Regions from separate parts of the Rhodococcus sp. NPDC059234 genome, predicted to be linked through region 3. Evidence: riboswitches for the same ligand, from Rfam matches in the RefSeq annotation. Region 3 holds a riboswitch; each other region holds the start of a gene.
The links. Region 3 has a riboswitch for thiamine pyrophosphate ahead of thiC (phosphomethylpyrimidine synthase ThiC). Riboswitches for the same ligand answer to the same signal wherever they lie in the genome.
Positions count from the first base shown of each region.

Region 1: another riboswitch for thiamine pyrophosphate. It lies ahead of thiO (glycine oxidase ThiO); the one in region 3 lies ahead of thiC (phosphomethylpyrimidine synthase ThiC).
Region 2: another riboswitch for thiamine pyrophosphate. It lies ahead of ACFXGJ_RS21200 (purine-cytosine permease family protein); the one in region 3 lies ahead of thiC (phosphomethylpyrimidine synthase ThiC).

Region 1 is NZ_JBHZAH010000093.1:9,058-16,484, reverse strand. Features, by position in the region: gene ppk2 (polyphosphate kinase 2) at 1-86, opposite strand, end outside; gene ACFXGJ_RS18215 (thiazole synthase) at 163-921, opposite strand; gene thiS (sulfur carrier protein ThiS) at 926-1,144, opposite strand; gene thiO (glycine oxidase ThiO) at 1,145-2,233, opposite strand; TPP riboswitch at 2,230-2,341, opposite strand; gene thiE (thiamine phosphate synthase) at 2,368-3,069, shown strand; gene ACFXGJ_RS18195 (NUDIX domain-containing protein) at 3,101-3,970, opposite strand; gene ACFXGJ_RS18190 (hypothetical protein) at 4,143-5,495, shown strand; gene ACFXGJ_RS18185 (glutamate ABC transporter substrate-binding protein) at 5,501-6,469, shown strand; gene ACFXGJ_RS18180 (tetratricopeptide repeat protein) at 6,480-7,427, shown strand, end outside.
Region 2 is NZ_JBHZAH010000130.1:5,479-12,905, reverse strand. Features, by position in the region: gene serB (phosphoserine phosphatase SerB) at 52-1,272, shown strand; gene ACFXGJ_RS21205 (peptidyl-tRNA hydrolase) at 1,269-2,057, shown strand; TPP riboswitch at 2,081-2,191, shown strand; gene ACFXGJ_RS21200 (purine-cytosine permease family protein) at 2,192-3,544, shown strand; gene ACFXGJ_RS21195 (TenA family protein) at 3,541-4,146, shown strand; gene ACFXGJ_RS21190 (hypothetical protein) at 4,143-4,757, shown strand; gene ACFXGJ_RS21185 (YitT family protein) at 4,889-5,500, shown strand; gene ACFXGJ_RS21180 (ABC transporter ATP-binding protein) at 5,507-6,337, shown strand; gene ACFXGJ_RS21175 (NUDIX hydrolase) at 6,370-7,182, shown strand; gene ACFXGJ_RS21170 (enoyl-CoA hydratase/isomerase family protein) at 7,192-7,427, shown strand, end outside.
Region 3 is NZ_JBHZAH010000065.1:19,497-26,923, forward strand. Features, by position in the region: gene ACFXGJ_RS15015 (superoxide dismutase family protein) at 1-77, opposite strand, end outside; gene ACFXGJ_RS15020 (LytR C-terminal domain-containing protein) at 198-755, opposite strand; gene ACFXGJ_RS15025 (DUF3263 domain-containing protein) at 794-1,120, opposite strand; gene ACFXGJ_RS15030 (peptide deformylase) at 1,341-1,931, shown strand; gene ACFXGJ_RS15035 (GNAT family N-acetyltransferase) at 1,924-2,874, shown strand; gene ACFXGJ_RS15040 (exodeoxyribonuclease III) at 2,906-3,721, shown strand; gene ACFXGJ_RS15045 (hypothetical protein) at 3,718-4,404, opposite strand; gene ACFXGJ_RS15050 (GNAT family N-acetyltransferase) at 4,512-4,877, opposite strand; gene ACFXGJ_RS15055 (GNAT family N-acetyltransferase) at 5,041-5,385, opposite strand; TPP riboswitch at 5,547-5,671, shown strand; gene thiC (phosphomethylpyrimidine synthase ThiC) at 5,663-7,339, shown strand; gene thiD (bifunctional hydroxymethylpyrimidine kinase/phosphomethylpyrimidine kinase) at 7,336-7,427, shown strand, end outside.

The DNA.
Region 1 (7,427 bases), on a different contig from region 3:
TCGCTGCGCATCCGTCCGGACTTGCGGAGCAGTTCGCCGATCTCGTCGATCTCGGGCGTGACGTCAACCTGCCGGGGCTGCGCCATCTCGAAGTCGGTGCCGGCGTCCTCGCTACTCGAGTTCCGAAGATCGTCCACCTTTCGAGACTACCTCCGGATCCGGTCAGAGTTCGGGTGAGGAAGCCTGTGCCCAGAACCGCTTCGGGATCCGGCCCGCGAGCCGCGCCGCGCGACCGGCGACCACCGCGGACGCCATCGCGGTCGCCATGAGCGCGGGGTCCTTCGCCCTGGTCACCGCCGTCGCGAGCAGCACCGCGTCGCACCCCAGCTCCATCGCCAGCGCGGCGTCGCTCGCCGTCCCGATGCCGGCGTCGAGAATCACCGGCACCCCTGCCGACTCGACGATCATCTCGATGTTGTGCGGGTTGCAGATGCCCAGGCCGGTCCCGATCGGGGCGCCGAGCGGCATCACCGCCGCGCAGCCGACGTCCTCGAGCCGACGGGCCAGGACCGGGTCGTCGGTGGTGTACGGCAAGACCGTGAATCCGTCGTCGACGAGTTGTTCCGCGGCGGAGACCAATTCGATGGCGTCGGGCAGCAGGGTCCGCTCGTCGGCGATCACCTCGAGCTTGACCCAGTCGGTCTCGAGTGCCTCGCGCGCCAACTGTGCGGTGAGCACGGCCTCGGCCGCGCCCCGGCACCCGGCGGTGTTCGGCAGCGGCGCGATCTTCAGCGTGGTCAGCAGGTCGAGGACCCCGGTGCCGCCCGCCGCGTCGATCCGTCGCATCGCCACGGTGGTCAGTTCGGTGCCCGACGCGACCAGCGCCTCCTCGAGCACCGCGAGGTTGGCCGCCCCGCCGGTGCCCATGATCAGGCGCGAGCCGAAGGTGCGTCCCGCGATCGTCAGCTGGTCCGTCACCATCGGGTCAGCCACCCTGCACCGCCGTGAGAATCTCGATCTCCCAGCCCTTTTCGACCGGGCTGTCCCACGACGTGCGCGGGAACACGGTGCCGTCCACCGCCACCGCGATGCCCTTCTCCGGCAGTCCGAGATGCGCGAGCAGCTGGGCCACGGTCAGCTGCTCGGACAACTGGTGGTCCTCACCGTTGACGGTGATACCGATGTTCACCGGTGCGTTGGTCATCTACTTCCTCGCTCTGTCGATCGAAACCCCGAGCCCGTCGAACCGGTCGGGAGAACAGGTCTTGGCCTCGGGCAGCGGCGTGCCCGACAGTTCGGCGACCACCGCGTCCGCGGACAGCGGCGTCAGCAGGATGCCGTTGCGCCCGGCCCCGGCGGCCAGGACGACCCGGTCCGACACCCGGCCGAGGATCGGCAGGTTGTCGGGGCTCATGGGCCGCAGCCCGGCGGCGGTCTCGTGCAGTTCGTACTCCCCGATGCTCGGCATCAGGGCCTCGGCGTCCGCGATCAGGTCGCGCACCCCGGCCACCGTGACCTGGGTGTCCTCGCCGGACTCGTGCTGCGTCGCGCCGACCACGATGCCGTCGCCGCGCGGCACCAGGTAGACCGGCCGGCCGTGCACGCTGCCGCGGATGGTCCTGGTGGGGGCCGGCGCGACGCCGGGGCGGCGATGCAGGCGCAGGATCTCGCCCTTGACCGGGCGCACCGGCAGTCCGGGCCACAGTCGTGCGGCGGCCGTGCCCGCGGCGATCACCACCTGATCGGCGTCCAGCCCGTCGACGTCGGCGACGGCCTGCTGGGCGAACGTCACACCCGCGTCCACGCAGGCCCGGCGGAGCGCGCGGACCAGGGCGCGGTTGTCGACGGCCGACTCGGTGGCCGCGAGCAGGGCCAGTCGGATGTTCGGCGCCAGTGAGGGCTCGGCCGCACGAATCTCGGCACGCGAGAGCAGGTCCAGCCGGTACCCCTGCGTCTCGAGCCATTCGGCGACGCGGCGCAGGTCGGCGGCATCGGCGGCGTCGAGCGCGACCGTCAGCGAGCCGTCGGAGGTGAACAGGGACTCGCCGGTCAGCGCCTCGAGCTCGCGACCGAACTCCGGCCACCGCTCCAGCGACGCGGCCCCCGCGGCCAGCACCGCGTCCTCGCCGGGCCAGCCCTCGGACAGCGGCGCGAGCATGCCGCCCGCCACCCAGGATGCGCCCGACGCGACCGCCGGATCGTGAAGGGTGACGGTCCAGCCTGCCCTGCTCGCGCGCCACGCCACCGCCAGTCCGATGGCGCCGCCACCGATCACCGCGACGGTTCTGCTCACAACTCCACCTCACTCCCTGCGCCGGCATGATCCGGGTCAGGTATGACGGTCGGGGCTCGCGAGCCCCCTCTCAGCCCCGCGTCCGCCGGGACTCCCGTGTCACTTCGTTCACCGTAGAGACTACCGTTGAGGTCGTGCATCCCTCGCATTCCGGTAAGCACCTGACCCCACGGGAACGCCTCGCGAGCGCCCGCCTGTACCTGTGCACCGACGCCCGCCGTGAGCGAGGCGACCTCGCCAAGTTCGCCGAGGCCGCGCTGTCCGGCGGGGTGGACATCATCCAGCTCCGCGACAAGGGCTCGGCGGGTGAGAAGAAGTTCGGCCGGATGGAGACCCGCGAGGAACTCGGCGCCCTCGCCGAACTGGCCGCGGCCTGCCGGCGGCACGGCGCGTTGCTGGCCGTGAACGACCGCGCCGACCTCGCGCTGGCCGCCGGCGCCGACGTGCTGCACCTCGGGCAGGGCGACCTGCCGGTGCACTACGCGCGCCGGATCGTCGGGCCGCAGGTGGTGATCGGCCGTTCGACGAACAGCCGCGCGCAGGCCCAGTTGGCGGCGATCGAGGACGACGTTGACTACTTCTGCACCGGCCCGGTGTGGGCCACCCCCACCAAGCCCGGACGGACCGCGTCCGGCCTCGAGCTGGTGCGCTCGACCGCCGAGTCGTCGCCGACGATGCCGTGGTTCGCAATAGGCGGCATCGACGAGCAGCGACTGCCGGAGGTTCTCGACGCCGGCGCCCAGCGCATCGTCGTGGTGCGCGCGATCACCGAGGCCCGGGACCCCCAGGCCGCCGCCCGCTCCCTCGCCGATGCGCTGGCCGCCAACGCCCGCTGACCCCCGGCGGGGTCGGGTGGGGTGGGGTGAGTCAGTCCAGCCAGTCGAGGACGGCCGACGGCGAGAGCCGCAGCACGGACTCGGGCAGCCGGTCGCGCAGACCGCGATCCGCGGTGACGACCGCGGTCAGCTCGCCGGCGAGCCCGGTGAGGGTGGTCGACGCCGAGCGACCGGACGCCAGCAGGGCCAGCGCGTCGTCGCCGCTGCCGGAGGCGACGTGCACCGGGACCCGGGCATCGACGTCTGAGACGGCGACGGCCTGCCCCTCGAGCACCGCCTCGACCCTCGGCAGCCAGCCGAAGCCACCGCCGGGCAGCTCGATGGTGCGCGGCAGGCTTCCGGCGAGCGCGGCCAGCAACTCCCCGGTGGCCCCGACGCGGTCGCGCCACCACCCGTTCGGCCGCGATCCGAGCACGTTCGCGGTGTCGAGCAGCAGCCGCACCGGTGCCGCGCGCAGCGACGGCCAGCTGGCCGCGAAACCCGGGTGCAGCGGGAGGTCCTCGACGCGGTCCTCGGGTACCCAGCGCAGCTCGGTGCTCTCCCCGTTCGGGACGGTGTCCAGCGCGGTGTGCGCGTCGGCGATCACCGTCGTGTAGCTCCAGCCTCCCCCGGCTCGGGCGGTCACCCGTTCGGCCCGCACGTGCACCAGGTCCGTGGCGATGCCCGCCTCCTCCTCCGCCTCCCGAACTGCCGCGTGGGTGGTGCTCTCGTGAGAGTCCCGCGCCCCGCCGGGCAGCGCCCAGGTGCCACCCTGATGGCTCCACTGCGCCCGGTGCTGGAGCAGGACCGCGGAGCCGCCGTCCTGCGCGGGCGCGCGCAGCAGCAGCCCGGCCGCGCCGAATCGCCCCCAGTACCGGCTGCCGTCCTCGCTCGTGGCCCAGCCGTCCCCGTCACCGCGCATCGACTTCGTTCACCTACTCCAGATCGTGCCGCGCCGCGCCAAGTCGGCTCCTCGTGTGTCCGCCACAACTGTTCGCCGTCGAACTTAGCCAGTCGCAGATCCCAAAGCGCGGTTACTGCTTATATGCTGCCCTTTGTCGGGCACTCGGGCCAGATAGAAGGGGTGCAGCACAGTGGCTGTTCGAGTTGCGCCTTCGACCGAGCCGCTCGGCGACACGCCCGCCCCGACCACGGAGCTGCGACCGCCGCCGAGCCGGCCCGCACGGCTGCGCGCGTTCAGTCGCACCACGCCCGCCAAGATCGTCACCCTCGGCGTCGGACTGATCGCGCTCGCCCTGCTGTCGGGCGTCGTCGCCGCGGTCCAGGTCGCCGACCGCCAGCGCACCCTCGACACCCTGCTCACCGAGATCGAACCACTCGCGAACGCGTCCCAGCACCTCTACAGCTCGCTGTCCATCGCGGACGCGGCCGCCACCACAGCGTTCCTCGCAGGCGGCATCGAGCCCGCCGCCGTGCGGGACAGGTACGCGCAGGCCGTCGGCGACGCGGGTCAGGACATCGTCGACGCGGCGGCGGGAGTCGAGACCGACGACGTGACCGCGCACGCCCTGTTGACCCAGTTGTCGGCCGGGCTGCCGGTGTACACCGGCCTCGTCGAGACCGCGCGCGCCAACAACCGCACCGGCTACCCGGTGGGTTCGGCGTACCTGAGCGAGGCCTCGGCGATGATGCAGACCACGCTGCTGCCGCTCGCCGAGCAGTTGCACACCGAGCAGTCCGACCGGGTGGTGCAGAGCCAGGACGCGTTCGCCCGACCGCCGTGGCTGGCGATCGCCCTGCTGGTGCTCGCCCTGGTGGCCCTGGTCGTCGCCGCGCTGCTGCTCGCCCGCTGGACACGCCGTCGGCTGAACCTCGGCCTGATCGTCGCCGCGGCCGCGATCGCCGCCTCGGTCTGCTGGTTGGTGGCCGCGGGGCTGGTCTCGGCGACGGCCACCGCGCACGCGCTGGACGACGGCGCCCGACCGCTGACCGATCTGACGACCGCCCGTATCCTCGCCCAGCAGGCCCGCGCCGACGAGACGCTCAGCCTGGTTCGGCGCGAACTCACCGGCGCCTACGACCAGCAGTTCGACGACCACCTGACACGACTGAAGGCTCTGCTCGACGAGTACCCGCACGGCGGCCGGGTGGACGTCAGCGCCGATCAGGTCGCGGCGACCGCGGCGGCCCGTACCGCATGGGCACAGGCTCACCAGCGCTTGATCGCGATGCTCGGCAGCGGGGACTGGAACGGTGCGGTCGCGGTGGCGGTGGGCACCGGGGACCGCGATTCGGCTACCTACTTCGCCGCCGCCGACGCCGAGCTCAGCAAGGCGATCGACACGGCGAGAACGCAATTGCGCAACAACGTGGACCGCGCCGTGTCCACACTGACCGCACTCTCACCGGGCGTTCTGGTGCTGGCCGCCCTCGCCGCGACCGGAGTCGTGGCCGGACTCCTGCCCCGACTACGGGAGTACCAATGACCGGAATGCAAAGGCGGGCAGCACTGTTCGCGGTGGCCGCGGCGGCACTCGTGGTCGCCGGGTGTACCGGCGCGCAGCCGTTCGGTCCAGGATCGCGTCCCGACTACGCCATGCCCCCCGTGCCCTCCGGCGCGAGCGTCGCCGCATCCCCGACCGGCACCACCCCGGAGCCCACCTGCGGGGACCCGACCGCGAGTCTGCGTCCGTTCGCCGACGGCGCGAAACCCCCGACCGCAGCACTCGCCCGCATCCAGGGCAGGGGCCGACTGATCGTCGGGCTCGACACCGGTAGCAATCTGATGAGTTTCCGCGACCCGAGCACCGGGACCATCGAGGGGTTCGACGCCGACATCGCACGGGAGGTCGCTCGCGACCTGCTCGGCGACCCCAGCCGGGTGGAGTTCCGCATGTTGTCCTCGGCCGACCGGATTCCGGCCCTGAACGACAACACGGTCGACATCGTCGTGAAAACCATGACGATCAACTGTGAGCGCCGTCAACAGGTCGGCTTCTCCACCGTCTACTTCCTTGCGCAGCAACGAGTTCTCGTGACCAAGGGCTCGGACATCCGGAGTGCGGCCGATCTCGCGGGCAGGCGGGTGTGCGCGGCGGCGGGCACGACCTCGGTCGAGCACATCCAGCGGGTTCAGCCCGCGGCGATCGTCGTCACCGTGCCGAACTGGGGAGACTGCCTGGTGGTCCTGCAGCAACGTCAGGTGGAGGCGGTGACCGGTGACGACACCCTCCTCGCCGGCCTCGCCTCCCAGGACCCGAACCTGCAGATCGTCGGCGGGAGCCTCAGCCCCGAGCCTTACGGGATCGGTGTCAACCAGACCGACCCGGATCTCGTCCGCCTGGTCAACGGCAGCCTGGACCGGATGCGTCAGGACGGCACGTGGCAGCGACTCTACGACCGGTGGCTCGGCGTACTCGGTCCTTCCTCCGGCCCACCCGTCCCGAGCTACCAGGACTGAGGGCCGAGTCGTGACCACACCCGACGAGCCGGAGGTACCGACCCAGTCCACGGACTCCACCCCGGAACTGCAGCGCACCCAGGCGCCGCCGGAATCCGAGCCGACCCGGGCCACCCCCGCGGCCTCGGCCCCGACCCGTTCGACGCCGACCCGCACCACCGGCCGGCGCAGCCGCACCCAGCGATCGCGAAGCAGTGCCCGCCGGCGGATCGGCGCCGGACTGGTCGAGGTGCCACCGGTGCCGGCGCCCGATCCCGCCGAGGCGGTGATGGCCGAGGCCGTCGTGGCCGAGAAGAAGCGCTTCTGTTGGAAATGCGGTGCTCGGGTCGGGCGGGCCGTCGGGGACGAACCGGGGGCAACCTCAGGCAGCTGCTCCACCTGCGGCACCGTCTTCGACTTCACCCCACTGCTCGAGACCGGCGACCTGGTGGCCGGCCAGTACGAGGTGCAGGGGTGCATTGCGCACGGCGGGCTCGGCTGGATCTACCTGGCGATCGATCGCAATGTCAGCGATCGCTGGGTGGTCCTCAAGGGCCTGCTGCACTTCGGCGACGCCGAGGCGCAGGCCGTGGCGTTGGCGGAGCGGCACTTTCTCGCCGAGGTGGAACACCACGGCATCGTGAAGATCTACAACTTCGTCGAGCATCCACGTCCGGACGGCAGCCCGATGGGGTACATCGTCATGGAGTACGTGGGCGGGCAGTCCCTGCGCGAGGTGTTGAGCACTCACACACGGCCGGAGCGGATTCCTGTCGAGCAGGCCATCGCATACGTGCTCGAAATCCTGCCCGCGCTCGACTATCTGCACTCCGTCGGACTGGTTTACAACGACCTCAAGCCGGAGAACATCATGGTCGCCGACGACCAGCTCAAGCTGATCGACCTCGGCGCCGTGGCGGGCATCGAGGACTTCGGCTACCTGTACGGCACCCCCGGCTACCAGGCGCCTGAGATCGTC
Region 2 (7,427 bases), on a different contig from region 3:
AATGGTTTCAAGACCCCGCGTCGGCGTTCGCGGGATGGAGGGAGTTTCTCGGTGGGTTCAGACACCACGGTCCTGGTCACGGTGACGGGTCCGGATCGTCCCGGCGTCACCTCGGTTCTGCTGGCGGCGCTCGCGCGGCACGGCGTGAGCCTGCTCGACGTCGAGCAGGTGGTGATCCGGGGGCGCCTCACGCTCGGCGTGCTGGTGTCCTGCCCGTCGGACCCGGAGGCGCTGCAGGAGGCACTCGAGGACGCGATGGCGACCGTCGGGATGTCGGTCGACGTCGAGATCGGTTCCGACGCCGGTGCCAAGCCCGCCCCGTCCACTCACGCCGTCGTCGTGCTCGGCAGCCCGGTGACCGCCCGCGCATTGCGGCAGATCGCCCGGGAACTGGCCAAACAGGGCGCGAACATCGACTCCATCCGCGGCATCGCGGACTACCCGCTCACCGGGCTCGAACTCATGGTGACCGCCGCCGACACCGGAGCGGACGCCAACGGTGCGCTGCGTACCGCGCTCGCGGAGGTCGCGGTCGAGGAGAGCGTGGACATCGCCGTCGAGCGCGCCGGCCTGGCCCGGCGCGCCAAGCGGCTCATCGTGTTCGACGTGGACTCGACGCTGGTGCAGGGCGAGGTCATCGAGATGCTCGCGGCCCGCGCGGGCAAGGAGGACGAGGTCCGCGCGGTCACCGAGTCGGCGATGCGCGGGGAGATCGACTTCACCGAGTCCCTGCACCAGCGCGTCGCGGTGCTGGCCGGACTCGACGCCTCTGTCATCGACGAGGTCGGCCGCGACCTCGAGCTGACCCCGGGCGCCCGCACCACCATTCGCACCCTGCGCCGGCTCGGCTTCCACTGCGGGGTCGTCTCCGGCGGCTTCCGTCAGGTCATCGAGGGGCTCGCGCACGACCTGGAGCTGGACTTCGTCGAGGCGAACACGCTCGAGGTGGTGGACGGCAAGCTCACCGGACGGGTGATCGGAGCGGTCGTCGACCGGGCCGCGAAGGCGGTGGCGCTGCGCAAGTTCGCCGCCCAGGTCGGGGTGCCGATGGAGCAGACCGTCGCGGTCGGCGACGGCGCCAACGACATCGACATGCTCAACGCTGCGGGCCTCGGCGTGGCGTTCAACGCGAAGCCCGCCCTGCGGGAGGTGGCCGACACCGCCCTGTCCCACCCGTTCCTCGACGCGGTCCTCTTCGTACTCGGGGTGACCCGGGACGAGGTGGAGGCGGCCGACGCAGTCGACGGTCTGGTACGTCGGGTTCCGCTGTGACACAAGGGGTTCCGGAAGCCGATCTCGATGCCGGTTTCCGGGCCCGCCACGCGGTGCTGGCGGCCGGTTATGGCGACCGCCCGGACCCCGACGACCCGTCCCTCGTGCTCGCGATGCCGCTGGTGTTGCACATTCCCAAGGCCGACCCGCCGGCCCGCAGTGCGCTGCTGGCGGCCGCCGCGACGGCGACGGTCGCGTTGTGCCTCGACGAGCGGGTCGGCGCCGGTGCGGACGGCGAGCCCGGCCCGTGGAGCGCCGACTACCGAGCCTGGACCGGCGCGCGTATCCGCAAGGTCGCGCGCCGGGCCCGGGGCGCCCAGTGGCTGGCGGCGCAGTCGGTGGACGGCGTCACCGCCGAGGTGGGTGGGGCGCAGGCCCGTGCACTGGTGCCGGGACCGGTCGGCGCGCTCGACGCCCGAATTCGCAAGCTGCAGATCGGCGGCACCGACCTGGACCACGACCGGCCCGGCGACCCCGACGACGGGACCGTCGTCCTGTGGATCGACGGCTCGCTCGGCATGACCGTCGGCAAGGCCGCTGCGCAGGTCGGACACGCGGCCATGATTCTCGCGGGCGCGATGACCGCAGAGCAGGCCTGGCAGTGGGCCCGCGACGACTTCCGGTGCGCCGTGCGCGACGCCGAGCCGGACCGGTGGTCCGCGCTCGTCGGCGAGCTGGCGGCGGGTCGAGCGGTCGCGGTGCGCGACGCCGGCTTCACCGAGGTGGCCCCGGGTTCGACGACCGTGGCTGCGAGGCTGCCCGGGTCGACCGGCAGCTTGGATTGACGGCGGAATCGGCCTAAGGTGAGCGCGTCCAGCACGGGAGCCCTGGCGTCGTAGGGCTGAGAGGGAGCACGGCTGCTCCGACCGTCACACCTGATCCGGGTCATTCCGGCGTAGGGAGCAGCGCGTTGTCTGTTGTGCGTTCACAATCCGGGGACCCGTCCCCGGGTCCGGTTTCCGTCGAGTCCTCGGAGCCGTCCTTCACTCTCGACGAGAACCCCACGCGCACTCTGGGCCTCGGGGCCCAGATCGGTCTGTGGGGGAATCTCGGCATCTCGCTGCTGCTGCCGGTCGCGGCGACCTACACAGTGCTGCAGGGGCAGTCGTTGCTGGCGACCCTGCTCGCGGTGGTCGTCGGCGCCCTGATCGGTTCGACGCTGCTCGGTCTGACCGCGTCCGCCGGCGCATCCGTCGGCGCACCCGCGATGGTGATGATGCGTGGACTGCTCGGCAGCAAGCTGTCCGCGCTGCCGACGGTCCTGAACCTCGTCCAGTGCGTCGGCTGGGCGACCTTCGAGGTGTTCGTCATGGCGGAGGCCGCTGCCCGCCTGACCGGGTGGCAGCGCTGGCCGTTCGTCCTCGTGGCGGGTGTACTCGCCACGCTGATGGCGCTGCGACCGCTCAAGGTCGTGCACATCCTCGCCAGGTATGCGGTGTGGGCAGCGATCGGCTCGACGGTGTACCTGCTCGTGAACGTGCTGATGAAGGATCTGCCCTCGCTCACCGACGGCAACTTCTCCGGATTCTGGACCAGCGTGGACCTGGTGATCGCGATGCCGATCTCCTGGGTTCCGCTGGCCGCCGACTACGCCCGGCACTCCCGCTCGCCGCGGGCCGCCTTCCTCGGCGCCACGATCGGATACGGCGGGGCGACCGTGGCGTTCTTCGCGCTCGGTGTGCTGGCCTTCGTCGCGTTCGGCCTCGAGCCCGGATTCGACATCATCGGCAGCCTGCTCGTGCTCCCGCTCGCCGGTGTCGCGCTGCTGATCCTGGTCGCCGACGAGATGGACGAGGCGTTCGCCAACATCTACTCGACCGCGATCAGTGCGCAGAACCTGCGGCCCTCGCTGGACCGCCGCTACCTGGTCGTCGGGGTGGGCGCCGTCGCGACCCTGCTGGCGCTGAGCGTGGACGCCTACAGCTACGAGCCGTTCCTGTTCCTGATCGGTGCCGTCTTCGTGCCGCTGACCGCGACCTTCCTGGTCTCGTTCTACCTGATCAAGCGGGGTGTCTGGGACGTGTCCGAGTCGGCGCCCTCGCGGTGGGGGATGCTGCTGCCCTGGGCGGTCGGGTTCGTGGTGTATCAGCTCGTCACGCCGACCTACTTCACCGGATTCGGTGCGGGATGGACGCAATGGTGGACGAATCTGCAGTCCTCGCTGGGGATTTCGTCTGCTGGTTGGTCGGCGTCGCTGGCCTCGCTCGTTGTGGCCGGCGTCCTCACCGCGCTGATCGGCCTCATCGGTGCCCGAAAGGGGGCGCGGGCGTGAGTCTCTCGACCCGACTGCAGGAGCTCGGCCGGCCGCTGCTCGCGCAGCAGCTCGCGCATCCCACCGTCGCCGGGATCGCGCGGGGCGACCTCGACCCGGCGGTGTTCCGCGGCTGGCTCGAGCAGGACTACCTGTACCTGCTCGACTACACCCGGGTGTTCGCGCGGCTGGCCTGGCAGGCGCCCGACGGCCACCTCGGGTACCTGGTGGATCTCGCGCACTCGACCCTGCACGAGGAGCTGAGCCTGCACCGCGAGCTGTCCGAACCCTTCGGCGCGCAGTTCGACTCCGCGGTCAAGAGTACCCAGTGCGAGGCCTACACGGGCTTCCTGCTCGACGCGGCGTCCGACTACGGTCGCGGGCTGGCTGCGTTGCTGCCGTGCATGTGGGGGTACTCGCAGCTCGGTATCGCGCTGGCGGAGAACCCGCCCGCCGACCCCCGCTACCGCCGCTGGGTCGACACCTACGCGGATCCGGGTTTCGCGGCGCTCGCCGACCGGTGTGCGGCGATGCTCGACGAGGCCGACCCCGATCCGGCGGTCGCCGAGGCGGCCTTCATATCGGCGATGCGTCACGAGCTCGCGTTCTGGGACGCGCGATGAGCCGGGCACGCGCGCTGGTCGACGGCGAGGCCGACCGCTGGCGGCAGCTCGCCGAGCACCCCTTCGTCCTGGCCACCGCCGACGGGACGCTCGCGGCGGAGTCGTTCGACCGCTGGCTGCTCGAGGACCACGCGTTCGTGGTCGAGTTCCGCCGATTCCTCGCCGGCGTGCTGACCCTCGCGCCCGACGAGCGGTCCCGTGACGTACTCGCGGGCGGGATCGCCGCTCTCACACCGGAACTCGGCCTGTTTCGCGCCGAACTCGACGCACGGGGGCTCGACCGGGACGGGTATCGGCCCAGCCTCGGCTGTGTGTCGTACACCTCGTTCATGCTCGCGAGCCTGCACGACGGCTACGAGATCGCCTCGGCGGTGCTCTACGGGGTGGAGAAGGCGTACCTCGACGCGTGGACGACCGTCCGCGAGCGCGCCGCGGCCGCCGACTCGCGGTACCGCTCCTTCATCGACAACTGGAGCGCGCCGCCGTTCGCGAACTACGTCGCCGACCTCGGCGAGCTGCTGGGTGCGGGGGAGCCCACACCGGCGCAGCGGGCGGCGTTCGGCCGGGTTGCCGAGTTCGAGGTGCAGTTCTGGGACGGGTGCGCGGGCTAGTCGGTGCAGTCCAGCGGGAGCGAAGTGGCTCTTCTCTGCAGGTCCAGTCGTCACGGAGACTGGCCACCGTGTCCACCCTCGTGCCCCGCCTCGCCGCCCTTCTCGTCGGGCTGTGGCTCTACGGGTTCTCGATGGCCCTCATGGTCGTGGCCGGGCTCGGTCTCGACCCGTGGGACGTCTTTCACCAGGGTGTGGCGCAGCGCGCGTCGCTGAGCTTCGGCAGCGTCACCGCGTTGACCGGTGCGGCGGTCCTGGTGCTCTGGATTCCGATCCGTCAGCGTCCGGGTGTCGGGACGGTCGCGAACGTCGTGGTGATCGCGCTGGCCGTGGACACCTCGCTGGCCCTGTTGCCGGAGCCGGACGCGTTGGCTGCGCGGATTCCGGTCATGCTGTTCGCGGTCGTGCTCAACGCCCTCGCGACGGCGCTCTACATCGGCGCCGGGCTCGGTCCGGGGCCGCGGGACGGCCTGATGACCGGCCTGGTCGGCCGCAGTGGGCTGTCGGTCCGGTTGGTCCGCACCGGGATCGAGGTGGCGGTGCTCGCCACCGGCTGGATGCTCGGCGGCACCGTCGGGGTCGGCACCGTGGTGTACGCGCTCGGCATTGGGCCGCTGATCCAACTGATGATGCGCGTGATGCCGGGGCCCCGTCGCGGACAGCCCGGAGCCGGCCCGGTGACCTGCACGCCGACCGGGGCGGACGACACGCAAGCCGGTCCTGCCGCGTGCGCCGCGAGCACGTAGGTCAAGATGGGCGTCGTGCCCGAACTAGATCCCGATCTGCTCATCGATTTCGACGACGTGCTCATCCGCCGCGGCGGTGTCACCCTGGTCGGTCCCGTGACCTGGAAGGTGGAGCTCGACGAGAGGTGGGTTGTGCTCGGGCCCAACGGCGCGGGCAAGACCTCGCTGCTGCGGATCGCGGCCGCCGAGGTGCACCCGACCTCCGGTCACGCGAACCTGCTCGGCGAGACGCTGGGCCGCGTCGACGTCAGCGAACTGCGGCCCCGGATCGGGTTGTCCTCGTCCTCGCTCGCGCACCGGGTGCCCGCCGACGAGGTGGTCAGCGATCTCGTCGTCTCGGCCGGCTACGCAGTGCTCGGACGCTGGCGGGAGCAGTACGAGGAGATGGACACCACGCGCGCCGTGGAGATGCTCGAGAGCCTCGGCGCGGAGCACCTGGCGGATCGCACCTACGGCACCCTCTCCGAGGGCGAGCGCAAGCGGGTGCTCATCGCGCGGGCCCTGATGACCGACCCCGAACTCCTGCTGCTCGACGAGCCTGCGGCCGGCCTGGACCTCGGTGGTCGCGAGGAGCTCGTCGCGCGGCTGTCGGACCTCGCGGCCGATCCGGATGCGCCCGCCACCGTGCTGATCACCCACCACGTCGAGGAGATCCCGCCGGGCTTCACCCACGCGCTGCTGCTCAAGGAAGGCCAGGTGGTCGCGCAGGGCCTGATCGACGACGTGATCACCGCGGAGAATCTGACGGAGGCGTTCAGCCAGTCCATCGCACTGGATCGGGTGGACGGACGGTTCTTCGCCAGGCGGGCGCGACTGCCCGGCCAGCACCGCCGCTGACCGCGGTTCGGGATAGTTGTAACGTCCGACACATGTCCACATTCGAAGCACATCCCGAAGTTCCCCCGAAGGACGCCTCCACCGTCATCCTGGTGCGCGACTCCGCGTCCGGGCCCGAGGTGTTCCTGCTCCGCCGCGTCGGCGGAATGGCCTTCGCCGGTGGCATGACCGTGTTCCCCGGCGGCGGCGTGGATCCGCAGGACGCCGAGGCCGACGTCGCCTGGAGTGGGCCGCCGGTCTCCTGGTGGGCTGAGCGGTTCGGCGTCGACGAGGGCCGTGCGAAGGCTCTGGTCTGCGCGGCGGTGCGGGAGACCTTCGAGGAGTGCGGGGTCCTGCTTGCCGGACCGACCGCGGACACCGTCGTCGCGGACACCTCCGGATACGCGCAGGCGCGCAAGCAATTGGAGGCTCGCGAGCTCTCGTTCAGCGAGTTCCTCGCCCGCGAGAACCTGGTGCTGCGTGCGGATCTGCTTCGGCCGTGGGCGAATTGGGTCACCCCGATCGGTGAGGGCAGGCGCTACGACACCCGTTTCTTCGTGGCCGCGGCCCCCGCGGGTCAGGTCGCGGACGGTGAGACGTCGGAGGCCGCCGAGGTCACCTGGCAGACCCCGGAGCAGGCCGTCGCGGACTGGGTCGGGGGCCGCACGATGCTGCTCCCGCCGACCTGGAGCCAGCTGCAGTCGGTCGGCGAATACGGAAGCGTTGCAGAGATTCTCGCCGCACAGCCGGAGATCCCGGTGATCCTCCCGACGCTGTACCAGGAGGACGACGGCTCGTGGCGGGTGCGGTTCCCCGGTCAGGAGCCCTACTACGCCGCTGGGGCGCACCCCTGGGGCGAGCGGTAGCCTTCGCCCATGGCTGAGTTTGTGACTCTCGAGGTATCCGACGGCATCGGCACGATCCGGTTGGCACGTCCCCCGATGAACGCCCTGAACCGACAGTTGCAGGAGGAGCTCCGGGCCGCGGCCCGCGAGGCGACCGTCAACGCGGAGGTCAAGGCCGTCGTCGTGTACGGCGGGGAGAAGGTGTTCGCGGCGGGTGCGGACATCAAGGAGATGGCGGAGATGTCGTTCGCCGACATGAGCCCCGT
Region 3 (7,427 bases):
ATCGCGACCATCGGGGCGACGACGCGCCAGGACACACGGCCGGCAGTGTTCGGGTCGCGTCGGGTAAGCAAGGCCATCAAACCGCTCCTTCGAGATGGGCTGAAAGTGCTCTGATCATAGCCAGCCGGGCGATCCGGCCGACCGGTGGTCTACGACGCGCGATAGTTGACCACGCGCCGCTCGGATCCGCGACCCGCCTACGGCGAGGTGACGATCACGATCACGCCCGGCGAGGCCGACTGGATCCCCGCGAAGCGCGGTTCCGCCGTGGCACCCAGGGCCGACGCGATCTCGAGCGCCGCCTGCTTCTCGGTGGCGGAGGAGGGCGAGTAGAACACCGTCGTCCTGGCGACGTTCCCGGTGCTGTAGTTGCCGGTCTCGGAGACGTGCCAGCCGTCCGCCTCGATTGTGCTCGCAGTCTGCGCGGCGAGACCGCTGACCGTGCTGTTGTTGAACACCCGCACCGGCACGGCGGACTTGTCGACGGCCGACGCCGAGGCGACCGCGCTGGTCGTCGGTGTCGCGGAGGCCACGGACGTGACGGCCGGGGTGGTCGCACGCGCCGAGGCCCCGGGACTGTTCGGGCTCGCGGTGACCGGAGCGACGCTGGGCACCACCTCGGTGGGCTTGGTGTCCGAGCCCGAGCCGGAGAGTGCCATCGCGCCGATGCCCGCGAAGGCGATGGCGAGGGCGATGAGGACCATCGCGAGCGCGCGAAGCGGCGGTCCTGACGGTGCAGGCTGCGGGGTACTCACGGTACCGACCTTAGAGGCCGCGGCATCGTCGCCGGCACCTAGGTGATGTCGAATCCGAGCCGGCGGGCCGCGCGCGCCTTCTGCCTGCTGGCCCGCAACCGACGCAGTCGCTTCACCAGCATGGGGTCGACGGCGAGGGCTTCCGGCCGGTCGACCAGCGCATTCAGGACCTGGTAGTAGCGGGTGGCGGACATGTCGAAGAGTTCCTTGATGGCCTCTTCCTTCGCCCCCGCGTACTTCCACCACTGGCGTTCGAAGGACAGGATGTCGTGGTCGCGGCGGGTGAGTCCGTCCGCGCCCACCTCGTCGGTGGCCTGCGGGTCGGTGTGCTCGGAATTCCGGCTACGCGCTGCTGCGCCGTCCATCTCACTCCCCACTTCGAGCTCTCGCCCAATTTCAGCGAAACCTAAAGTTCCCCGGACACCCGGTCGGCTTCACGTGACCGAGCAACGAAATTACACAGTTGTTCTTCGGCTACTGATTCAACCACGATCGCCACGTCGGCCCCGGGTTCGGCGTGCTGGCGCGTCGCTCACGCCCACCACCGTCCGGGTAACCCGCGGGACCCCCACTATCCTTCTCACCATGGCAATTCTTCCCATCCGGATCGTTGGCGACCCGGTGCTCCACGAGCCCACGAAACCGGTGACGCAACCCGTGTCCGAGGTAGCCGAGCTCGTCGCCGACATGTACGACACGATGGACGCCGCGAACGGCGTCGGCCTGGCCGCGAACCAAGTGGGCGTTGCGCTGCGACTGTTCGTCTACGACTGCCCCGACTACGACGGCGACGGCGACGGCGAGCGGCGCCGCGGCGAGGTCATCAACCCGGTGCTCGAGACGTCGGAACTGCCCGAGACCATGCCCGACCCGGACGACGACGAGGAGGGCTGCCTGTCCGTGCCGGGCGAGCAGTTCCCGACCGGTCGCGCGGACTGGGCGCGGGTCACCGGCATCGACGTCAACGGCGACCCGGTCGATATCCAGGGCAACGGCTTCTTCGCCCGGATGCTGCAGCACGAGGTCGGCCACCTCGACGGATTCCTGTACACGGACATGCTGATCGGTCGCAACGCACGCGCAGCGAAGAAGACGATCAAGCGGGCAGGCTGGGGCGTGCCCGGGCAGAGCTGGATCCCCGGCACGGTCGAGGATCCGTTCGGCCACGATGACTGAGGCTGCTCTCGGGAGCAGGGTCGTCCTGCGCTACAAGCTTCCGCCGGGCTATCCGCAGCCGCTGACGGACATCATCGGCGAGTTGGTCTCGCTGGCTCCCGCCGTCGTGGTCCGCGCTCCGGACGGACGGGTCGTGCAGGTCTCCCCCGACCAGGTCGTCGCGCTCAAGGCCCTCGGCGCCCGCCCGGTGCTGACGAGGGAGATCCGGGCCCTGGAGCTGGCCGCGGCCGACGGCTGGCCCGGCACCGAGCAGACCTGGGTGAACGGATGGCTGGCTCGGTTCGGCGACGGCTTCACCCGGCGCGCCAACGCAGCGGTCCCGTTGGGCAAGGCGGACCGGATCGGCGACCTCTACACCGGCGACACCGCCGAGCGGCTGCGCGCCTGGTACGCCGACCGGGGCCAGCGTTTGCAGCTGCTGCTGCCCGACCGCCTCGGCACCGCGCCCGAGGGCTGGGAGGTCTCCGACGAGGTTCTTGTCATGGCCGCCGACATCGCGAATCTGACCCTGCCCGAAGGTGATTCGCTGGTCACGGTGGCGGACGTACCGGACGAACGCTGGCTGCCGCTGTACCACTATCACGGCGAGTCGCTGCCCGCGTGCGCGCCGGCTGTGCTCGGCGCCGTCCGGGACGGCCGACTCGGATTCGGTGCACTCGGCAGCCCGGACACCGAACTGCTCGCGATCGCGCGGGCTGCGGTCACAGAGGCGCCGGACGGGCGGCACTGGGTGGGCCTGGCCGCGGTCGAGGTCGCGGCTGAGCACCGGCGACGCGGACTCGGCCTGCTGATGTGCGCGGAGATGATCCGCTGGGGACGTGACAACGGCGCCACCCACGCGTACATCCAGGTGGCCGCGGACAACGACGCGGCCATCGCGCTCTACCGCACCCTCGGGCTCATCGATCACCACCGCTACCGGTACGCGACCGCCCCCGACTGAACCGTCCTCGCCGAGCACTACGCTGCCTGGCATGCGACTGGCGACGTGGAATGTGAACTCGGTGCGGGCCCGGACGGACCGGATCGTGGACTGGCTGGCGCGGACCGAGACGGACGTGCTGGCGATCCAGGAGACCAAGTGCCGCGACGACCAGTTCCCCACGGACCGGTTCACCGACCTCGGCTACGAGGTCGCGCACGTGGGGTTGAGCCAGTGGAACGGGGTGGCGATCATCTCGCGGGTGGGACTCGACGACGTGCAGATCGGGTTCGAGGGCCAGCCCGGGTTCGCGAAGGCCGCCGCCGACAGCCTGGACATCGCCACCCCGGTGGTCGAGGCCCGCGCGATCGGCGCGACCTGCGGCGGGGTGCGGGTGTGGAGCCTGTACGTCCCGAACGGTCGCGAGCTGTCCGACCCGCACTACGAGTACAAGCTGGACTGGCTCGCGACCCTGCGTGACGACGCGGTCAAGTGGCTCGCAGACGACCCGAACGCCCAGGTCGCGCTGGTCGGCGACTGGAACGTCGCGCCGACCGACGAGGACGTGTGGGATCCGGCCCTGTTCGAGGGCAAGACCCACACGTCGCAGCCGGAGCGGGACGCGTTCCACGCCTTCGTCGACGCGGGCTTCTCCGACGTGGTCCGGCCGTTCACGCCCGGCCCCGGCGTCTACACCTACTGGGACTACACGCAGCTGCGCTTCCCGAAGCGGCAGGGCATGCGGATCGACTTCCAGCTCGCCTCGCCCGCGCTGGCCGCCCGGGTCACCGGTGCGTCGATCGACCGCGAAGAACGAAAGGGTAAGGGCGCCAGCGACCACGCACCGGTGGTGGTCGAGCTCGCCTAGCGCGCGTCGGCTGCGTCGCGACGGGGCCGCAGCAGTTCCGCAGCGAGCCACAGCGCGCCGGCGGCCAGCACGACGCCGTGCGCGACCCGTACCCACGGCGGTCCGAAGAACTGCGGGACGAACAGCGCGAAGCCGACCGCGAGCGGGATCCCGCTCCACCGGGCGAGCACTCCCGACCGCCAGATCGCGACCGCGGCCGTCACCGCGCCCGCGGCGACCAGCACCAGCCCCGACGCGAACATCGTCATCTGCGTACCGCCGCCCCGCACCTGCACGACCAGGTCGAGCAGGTCCGGCGAGCCGTCACCGAGCGCACGGATCGCGACCGAGTGCAGGGCGAAGTCCTCGGCGCCGTAGTACGGGAGGGTCAGGCCGACGCCGACCCACGTCACCACGGTGGCGGCGATGCCGATCCGATCGGCGGGCGTGCCACGGAGGACGTCCCGCAGCGCCTGCATCGCCAACCCGAGCAACACGAACCCGAGCATGCCGAACACGTGTGCGGCGACCCAGCCGCCCGAGGCGTACGCGCGTGCGCCGTCGAGAGTGGTCTCGTTCAGGTAGTCCGAGTACGGCCGGACGGCGGGATAGAGCAGGAACAGCAGCCCGGAGACGCCGAACAGCGCGGCCGCGGCGGTCGCGCCCCCGCGGCGGGTCTGCGGTCGGACGGTTGTGTCGATCATGATTTGCTCCCCACCTCGGACGAGAGCAGCGCTCTCTGTTGAGAGCAGTATTCACCCCCGCGCCCGAGACTGCAAGAGCAGTGCTCTCGAATTTCCGCGAAGTGCGGTCAGTCGCCGTCGATCAGCCCCAGGAACTCCGTGTGCGTGCCGAGGTATCGCTGGACGTAGGTGCAGACCGGCCGCAGCCGCCAGCCCCGCACCCGCGACTCCTCGAGCACCTCACGAACCAGGATCGCGGCCCATCCGCGACCGCCGAAGTCCTCCTTGACCACGGTGTGCATCAGGGCGACCACCTCGGGATCGGCGCCCTGCGGGCCACCCGACAGCGGCGCACCGGGGTCGTCGCGCCCACTTCGGTAGCCGAGGATTCCCACCAACTCGTCGCCGACCCACAGGTCGAAACGCGAGTGCGACGGATTGTCCTCGACGCGCGCGAGCGCCGGGTTCGCCGTCGCAACGACGGGCGTGCTCACCGCCGCTGCCTGGACGTGATGTCGCTTGAAGATGTGATCCACATCGCCATGCAAGCAGCCCCGGCGCCATCGCGCCGCCGCACCACGAGCCCCTCGCCTGTTTGTCGCCCAGACTTCTTCGAATCGTGGCCGAATCGGCACAAAGCAGGCCGCGGCCCGACGATCACAGTGGAGCGAGCACGTCTCGGTACTGGGGATTGTCGGCGATGAATCGCTGCAGGTAGGTACACACCGGGCGAACCTTCCAGCCGTACTCGCGGGCCGCATCAAGCGCGCGCTGGACCATGACCGCGGCCAGGCCGCGATGCCCGAAGTCCTCCACGATCACGGTGTGCATGAACGAGACGACGGGCGGGCCCGCGCGCCGGCCGCCACGGACCCCGACGCCCGCGTTCGTGTCCAACTCGTAGTAACCGAGAATGCCGACGAGATCGCCGTTCAGCCGAAGCTCGAAGCGACTCTGACCAGCATTGTTCGACACTTCCGCGGTCGGTGAATCCGCAATCATGAACCCGTCTCCCTACCCCGCCCGTAACCCAAATGTGACCCACGCCACTATAGGTCAATCGGCAGACATTTGTGAGCGGGATCACTCAAATCCCGCCCGGCCGGTGGACCCGGAGTGGCGCAGCACACGGGGCCGGGTCTAGGGTCGGCGCCGAAACAACTACACAACCCCACGGGGGCTCGCACCAGCGGGCTGAGAGGACGGCTAGCTCTTCGGAGCGACCAGGGCCGTCGACCGTCGAACCTGACCGGGTAATGCCGGCGTAGGGAGAGCACGCATGAGGGACACCTCTGTCACGACCAGCACTGTCACCACCGGCCCCATCGAGGGCAGCAGCAAGCAGTACCTCGACGTCGACGGGATGCGAGTGCCCGTCCGGCGCGTCCAGTTGAGCAACGGCGAACACCTGGACCTGTACGACACCTCCGGCCCGTACACCGACGCCGGTGCCCACATCGACCTCGAGGCGGGCCTGCCGAGGACCCGCGACGGTTGGACCAAACCCGCCGCGGTCGACATCGGGGGCGAGCGTGGCGACGGGGAATCCAAGCCCGTTCGGACCCAGCTGGCGTGGGCGCGGGCCGGGATCGTCACGCCCGAAATGCGTTATTGCGCCGTGCGCGAGGGTGTTTCGCCCGAGGTCGTGCGCGAGGAGGTCGCCGCGGGCCGAGCGGTGATCCCGGCGAACCACAAGCACCCGGAGTCCGAGCCGATGATCATCGGCAAGCGGTTCCTGGTGAAGATCAACGCGAACATCGGCAACTCCGCGGTCACCTCCTCCATCGCCGAGGAGGTCGAGAAGATGGTCTGGGCCACGCGCTGGGGCGCGGACAACATCATGGACCTGTCCACCGGCAAGGACATCCACCAGACCCGCGAGTGGATCCTGCGCAACTCGCCGGTCCCGGTCGGCACGGTGCCGATCTACCAGGCGCTGGAGAAGGTGAACGGCGACCCGACCGCGCTCACCTGGGAGATTTACCGCGACACCGTGATCGAGCAGTGCGAGCAGGGCGTCGACTACATGACCGTGCACGCCGGCGTACTGCTGCGGTACGTCCCGCTGACCGCCAAGCGGGTCACCGGGATCGTCTCGCGCGGCGGCTCGATCATGGCGGCCTGGTGCCTGGCCCACCACCGGGAGTCGTTCCTGTACACGCACTTCGAGGAGCTGTGCGAGATCCTCGCGCGCTACGACGTCACGTTCTCGCTCGGCGACGGCCTGCGTCCGGGCTCGATCGCCGACGCCAACGACGAGGCGCAGTTCGCCGAGCTCCGCACCCTGGGTGAGCTGACGAAGATCGCGAAATCGCATGGCGTGCAGGTGATGATCGAGGGCCCCGGCCATGTGCCGATGCACAAGATCGTGGAGAACGTGCGGCTCGAGGAAGAGCTCTGCGAGGAGGCCCCGTTCTACACGCTCGGACCGCTCGCCACCGACATCGCGCCCGCGTACGACCACATCACCTCCGCGATCGGCGCGTCGATCATCGCGCAGGCAGGCACCGCGATGCTCTGCTACGTGACGCCCAAGGAACATCTGGGGCTGCCGAACCGGGACGACGTGAAGGTCGGCGTCATCACCTACAAGATCGCTGCGCACTCGGCGGATCTCGCGAAGCAGCACCCCCGCGCGCAGGAGCGCGACGACGCGCTGTCCAAGGCGCGCTTCGAGTTCCGCTGGCGCGACCAGTTCGCGCTCTCGCTGGACCCGGACACCGCGCGCGAGTACCACGACGAGACCATGCCCGCGGAGCCGGCGAAGACCGCGCACTTCTGCTCGATGTGCGGACCGAAGTTCTGCTCGATGCGGATCTCGGCGGACGTGCGCGAGTACGCCGAACGCAACGGACTGACCGACGCGGCCGCGATCGAGGCCGGGATGGCGGAGAAGTCCGCGGAGTTCGCGGGCACGGGAAGCCAGGTCTACCTCCCGGTAGTGTCCACCCCGTGAAGTTCTTGCCCCTCACCCCCGACGGACAGACCCCGATCCGAGTCCTCACCATCGCCGGGACCGACTCCGGTGGCGGCGCCGGCATCCA